Linked DNA regions of Gluconacetobacter diazotrophicus PA1 5. The protein of the gene in region 2 interacts with the protein of the main gene of each other region in a pairwise test. Links are inferred from orthologs where the notes say so. Each region holds a gene or a part of one and is shown on either strand. Other genes may lie near its edges.

The links. The genes of interacting proteins can lie anywhere in the genome.
Region 1: the proteins of GDI_RS13925 (region 2) and GDI_RS03815 interact in binary tests that used the Escherichia coli proteins (3 or more experiments, as listed by UniProt). The link is inferred for Gluconacetobacter diazotrophicus PA1 5 from one-to-one orthologs.

The regions. Positions count from the first base shown.
Region 1 is NC_010125.1:819,042-822,229, reverse strand. What follows is about bases 1-2,999. They hold GDI_RS03815 (YbgC/FadM family acyl-CoA thioesterase), read right to left. Parts: upstream 1,703-2,999; coding sequence 1,298-1,702; downstream 1-1,297. Other genes in these bases: ruvA (Holliday junction branch migration protein RuvA), read right to left, coding at 2,742-2,999; ruvB (Holliday junction branch migration DNA helicase RuvB), read right to left, coding at 1,699-2,745; tolQ (protein TolQ), read right to left, coding at 411-1,127; tolR (protein TolR), read right to left, coding at 1-407. Outside these bases: more of ruvA, read right to left, coding at 3,000-3,188.
Region 2 is NC_010125.1:3,029,479-3,032,377, reverse strand. The notes cover bases 1-2,710. They hold GDI_RS13925 (acyl carrier protein), read left to right. Parts: upstream 1-1,090; coding sequence 1,091-1,330; downstream 1,331-2,710. Other genes in these bases: mltG (endolytic transglycosylase MltG), read left to right, coding at 2,693-2,710; fabF (beta-ketoacyl-ACP synthase II), read left to right, coding at 1,375-2,661; fabG (3-oxoacyl-[acyl-carrier-protein] reductase), read left to right, coding at 79-828; fabD (ACP S-malonyltransferase), read left to right, coding at 1-32. Also shown: more of mltG, read left to right, coding at 2,711-2,899. UniProt on the Escherichia coli protein: Carrier of the growing fatty acid chain in fatty acid biosynthesis.

The DNA.
Region 1 (3,188 bases), 2.2 Mb from region 2 along the record:
AGGAGGGCGACGTGGGTGAAGCCGCCCGCCGTGATCCGGCCCATCACTTCCATCACGCGGCCGTAATCGATGTGGGAATCGCCACGGACGAAGATCCGGTGCGCGGGGTCGTTCTGCGCCGCCGCGCGCAACTGGTCCACGAGTTGGTCGGACGAGACCGGGTTGTCACCCAGGTACAGCGCGCCGTCCGAGCGGATGGACACGGTGATCGGCTTGGTGTCGGCATTGACCGGCGCCGCGTCGGTTTTCGGCAGGTCGACATTCACGCCGCTGGTCATCATCGGCGCCGTCACCATGAAGATGATGAGCAGCACCAGCATGACGTCCACCAGGGGGGTGACGTTGATGTCCGACATGGGACGCCGGCGCCCGCGGCGCCCACCCCCTCCACCGAGCGAAACGCCCATGATTCAGCCCCTTTCCTCGGACTGGCGAGAGAGGATGGCGGCGAATTCGGTCCCGAACGCCGCCATGCGGTCCTCGAACAGAGACAGGCTGTTGTTGATGACGTTATAGGCGATCACCGCCGGGATGGCGGTCACAAGGCCGATGGCGGTGGCGAACAGGGCCTCGGAAATGCCGGGGGCGACCACGGCGAGGTTGGTGTTGTGCATCGCGGCGATGGCCCCGAAGGCGTGCATGATGCCCCACACCGTGCCGAACAGGCCGATGAACGGCGCGACCGGGCCGATCGTGGCCAGGAAGATCATCCAGCGGCCCAGGCGCTCCATCTCCCGCGTGATCGTGATGTTCATGGCGCGATCGACGCGTTCCTGCACGCCGCCGCGCGCCAGGTCCACGCCCGAGATCCGCGACGAGCGGCGCCATTCGCCCATGGCGGCGCCGAAGACCGCCGCCAGCGGGTGAACGGGCTTCGCCCCGTCGGTCTCATACAGGTCGTCCAGGCTGCCGCCCGACCAGAACTTGTCCTCGAAGACGCCGGCCTGCCGGTTGACGCGCCGCAGGGTGACGATCTTGTCGAAAATGATGCCCCACACCACCACGCTGCTGAATACCAGCCCGATCATCACCAGCTTGACGACGATCGCCGCATGGAGAAACAAACTCCACAGCGACAGACCCGACGCTGCCGCGCCCAGGTTAGCCGCGTTAACCGCTTGGTCCAAAAACGCCTCCTGCACCTTCTGCCCGTCGCCGCGCGATCGCGATCCCGACCGCCGAGTCGGGGGCAGTCTGACACTGCACTCCAGTGCGTTCCTTATAGGTTTCCGCGGGAAAGCAGAAGCACCCCAGCCGCAGGACACACCCATCGAAACAAGAAATTACCGACCGGCCTTCAATCCACGAGTCCAGTCAGAAGATCACGCCATAAAGGCGGAAATCGGGCGGCCCGGCCATCGGCCGCGCGCACGCAGGCCAGGCGGACATCCAGCGCCGCGCACAGCGTCTGCCCCAGCAGGAAGGTCTGTTCCAGCCGGCAACTGGCCGAGCCCAGTTCGGTCAGGCGCGTGGTCACCGTCACGACGTCGTCCAGTCGCAGCGGAGAGCGGTAGTCGATGCTGGCGTTGCGCACCACGAAGGCGAGGCCGAAATCGTCCAGCAGCGCGGACACCGGCTGGCCCAGGCCGCGAATCGCCTCGGTCCGCGCGCGCTCGGCCAGGCCGAGATACCGGGCGTGGTAGACCACGCCGCCGGCGTCCGTATCTTCGTAATAAATGCGGAAAGGAATGTTGTGCCTCACCCGTCGTCCCCCTGCAGCAGGTCGCCCTGGCCCGTCTGCCGTGGCGGGGGGGCAAGCCCCAGATGCCGCCAGCCCCGCTCGCCCAGCGTGCGTCCCCGGCTGGTACGCAGGACCAGCCCCTCCTGGATCAGGTAGGGTTCGACCACGTCTTCCAGCGTGTCTCGCGCCTCGGCCAGGGCGGCGGCCAGGGTTTCCACCCCCACCGGGCCGCCGTGATGATGTTCGGCGATGCGGCGCAGATAGCGCCGGTCCATCCCGTCCAGCCCCAGCGAATCGACTTCCAGCCGCGACAGGGCGGCGTCGGCCATCGCGCGGTCCACCGGGCCGCCACGGGTGACCGAGGCGAAGTCGCGCACCCGCCGCAGCAGGCGCCCGGCGATGCGCGGCGTGCCGCGCGACCGGCGGGCGATTTCCTCGGCCCCTTCCGGCGTCAGGTCGAATTCCAGCTTCCGCGCCCCGCGCGAGACGATCTGGCGCAGTTCGTCGGGGGTGTAGAACACCAGCCGCAGCGGAATGCCGAACCGGTCGCGCAGCGGGGTGGCCAGCAGCCCGGCCCGCGTGGTCGCGGCCACCAGGGTGAAGGGCGAGAGGTCGATGCGCACCGAGCGCGCCGCCGGCCCCTCGCCGATGATCAGGTCGAGCTGGAAATCCTCCATCGCCGGATACAGCACTTCCTCGATCGCCGGCTGCAGGCGGTGGATTTCGTCGATGAACAGCACGTCACGGGGCTGCAGGTTGGTCAGGATGGCCGCCAGGTCGCCCGCGCGCTGGATCACGGGGCCCGAGGTCGCACGAAAGCCGACCCCCAGTTCCCGCGCCACGATCTGCGCCAGCGTGGTCTTGCCCAGCCCCGGCGGGCCGTGCAGCAGCACGTGGTCCATCGCCTCGCCCCGCTGGCGGGCGGCGGCGATGAAGATGGCCAGGTTCTCGCGGCTGGCCTTCTGGCCCGTGAAATCGTCCAGGGTCTGCGGCCGCAGCCCGGCTTCGGCAGCATCTTCCGCATTGCGGGCGGGATCGACCTCGCGGAGGGGGATTTCGGTCATCGGGCAAGTTCCCGCAGGCTTTCGCGGATCACGACATCCAGGTCCGCCTTGCCGTCCAGGCGCGCCAGGATGCGCCCCACCACCGGCTGGGCCTCGGCCCGGCGGAAGCCCAGGCCCGCCAGCGCCAGCAGGGCATCGGCTTCCACCCCGCCCGAGGCCGGGGGGGCCGCGATCGTCACGCCCGGCCCGGCGGGCATGCGCCCGGCCTTGTCGCGCAGTTCGGTCAGGATGCGCTCGGCCAGCCGCGCGCCGACACCCGACACCCGGGTCAGGCTGGCCTTGTCCGCCGCCGCGATCACCCCGGCCAGGTCGCCCGGCGACAGGGCGGAGAGAATGGCCAGCGCGACCTTCGCCCCCACCCCCTGGACCGTCGTCAGCAGGCGGAACCAGTCGCGCTCCGCGGCTTCCGCAAAGCCGTAGAGCAGGAAGGCATCCTCGCGCAC
Region 2 (2,899 bases):
CGGACGTCGAGGCATTTCTCGCGACCCTGTGATGGATCGCTTTATACGGACTGATATTCTAGGGACGAGGACAGGCTGATGTTCAGGTTGGATGGCAAGACCGCGCTGGTAACGGGCGCATCGGGGGGAATCGGTGCCGCGATCGCGCGGACCCTTCACGCCCAGGGCGCCCGGGTCGTCCTGTCCGGCACGCGGGAGTCCGTGCTGGCCCAGGTCGCGGCCGAGATCGCGCCCGACGGCACGCGGGTCCATGTCTGCCCGGCCGACCTGTCCGACCCGGCGGCGGCCGACGCGCTGGTCGCGGCGGCCGAGACGATCGCCGGCGCCCCGCTGGACATCCTGGTCAACAATGCGGGCCTGACGCGCGACGGGCTGGCGATTCGCATGAAGGACGAGGACTGGAACCGGGTGATCGAGGTCGACCTGGCCGCCCCGTTCCGCCTCTGCCGTGCTGTCCTGAAGGGCATGCTGCGGCGCCGGGCGGGCCGGATCGTCAGCATCGCCTCGATCGTGGGCGTGACCGGCAATGCCGGACAGGCCAATTATTCGGCGGCCAAGGCCGGCATGATCGGCATGAGCAAGTCCCTGGCCCAGGAAGCCGGGCCGCGCGGCGTGACGGTCAATGTGGTGGCCCCCGGCTTCATCCAGACCGCCATGACCGACGTGCTGTCCGACGCGCAGCGCGAAAAGCTGCTGGGCGGCATTCCGCTGGGCCGCATGGGCCAGCCGGACGATATCGCCGCCGCCGTGGCCTATCTGGCGTCGGACGAGGCGGGATGGATCACCGGCACGACCCTGAACGTCAACGGCGGAATGGCGATGCCCTGACGGGGCCGATTCCGCTGGACGGCGAAGGGGATATGACGGAAAACAGTGCGCTTTTGCCGGATTCGTCCAGGCGCCGGGCGGCAGATTGTGGCGGAAACACGATCCCCGCCTTGGCGACGGCCGAGAAACCGTGCTAATCCGCCGCTGCTTCGTCCGAAGCGGGCTGGACGTGTTTCCCGCGGTTCCGGTTTGCGGGACGTCAGACAGGACGAATGAATTTCGAACCGCCCGTTTCTATGGGGCAGACAGGAAGCGAAGACAGATGAGCGAAATCGCCGACAAGGTTAAGAAGATTGTGGTCGAACACCTCGGTGTCGAGGAAAGCAAGGTCACGCCGGAAGCCTCCTTCATCGACGACCTGGGCGCCGACAGCCTTGACACGGTCGAACTGGTGATGGCGTTCGAAGAAGCCTTCAGCGTTGAAATTCCGGAAGACGCGGCCGAAAAGATCGCGACCGTGAAGGACGCGATCGACTACATCGAGAAGCAGAAGGCCGCCTGAAGTCGGCCGGGAAATCGGATTTCGTGATCAGGGAGCGGAGCGGGTTGATACAGTCTGCCGGAGTGGCGTCGGAACGTCGACGCGTCGTTGTCACCGGTATGGGCATTGTCAGCCCGCTCGGGCTGGGGCTCGAACATAACTGGTCGCGCCTGATCGCGGGGGAAAACGGCTTCGGCCGTATTTCCTCGTTCGACCCATCCGATCTGCCCGCGCATGTCGCGGGCGAAGTGCCTGCCGGCCCGACCGCCGAGGGTCGCCTGACCCTGTCGGACTGGGTGCCCGTCAAGGACCAGAAGAAGATGGATCGCTTCATCCATCTGGGCCTCGTCGCGGCGACCGAGGCGGTCGAGGATTCGGGCTGGAAGCCGGAATCCGAGGAAGATCGCTGCCGGACCGGCGTCATGATCGGCTCGGGCATCGGCGGCCTGCAGACGATCTACGATGCGTCGGTGACGGTGCATGAGGGACGCGCGCGGCGCCTGTCGCCCTTCTTCATCCCGTCCGCGCTGATCAACCTGGTCTCGGGCCATGTGTCGATCAAATACGGTTTCAAGGGACCGAACCATTCGGTCGTGACCGCCTGCGCCACCGGCGTGCATGCGATCGGCGACGCCTCGCGGCTGATCATGCTCGGTGATGCCGACGTCATGGTCGCCGGCGGGGCCGAGGCCGCCGTCTGCCCGCTGGGCATCGCGGGCTTCAGTTCGGCGCGCGCGCTGTCCACCGCCTTCAACGACACGCCGGAAAAGGCGTCGCGTCCCTGGGACCGCGACCGCGACGGCTTCGTGATGGGCGAGGGCGCCGGCATCGTGGTGCTGGAAGAGTACGAGCACGCGAAGGCCCGCGGCGCCAAGATCTATGGCGAAGTCATCGGATACGGCATGTCCGGCGACGCCTATCACATCACCGCCCCCGCCGAGGGGCACGAGGGCGCCTATCGCGCCATGCAGGCCGCCGTGCGCAGCGCCGGGATCGACGTGGCGGATATCGGCTACGTCAACGCCCACGGCACCTCGACCATGGCGGACGACCTGGAACTGCAGGCGGTCGAACGCCTGTTCGGCGACGATGCCGGCAAGGTGGCCATGTCCTCGACCAAGTCCGCCATCGGCCATCTGCTGGGCGCGGCCGGCGCGGTCGAGGCGATCTTCTCGATCCTGGCGATCCGCGACAATGTCGCACCGCCCACGCTGAACCTGGACAATCCGTCTCGCGAGAGCGCGATCGACCGGGTGGCGCACGAGGCCCAGCGCCGCAAGATCGATATCGCCCTGTCGAACAGCTTCGGCTTCGGGGGCACCAACGCCAGCGTCATCCTGCGCGGCGTCTGACCGGCCGCGCCATCGGCCGCCGACAGGCAGGATGTTCAAGCGCCTCATTATAACCGGCCTGCTGCTGCTGGCCCTCCTGTGTATGGGGGCGGGCGGCGTCGCGGGCTGGGCATGGTGGCTGTATGGCGCGCAGGGTCCGGCCACGCAGGCCCGTGCGGTGGTCGTGCCCCGGGGCGGCCTGGGCAGCACCGTCGCCACCTTGCAGCATGCGCGGGTGATCCGGGACGGACGCCTGGCC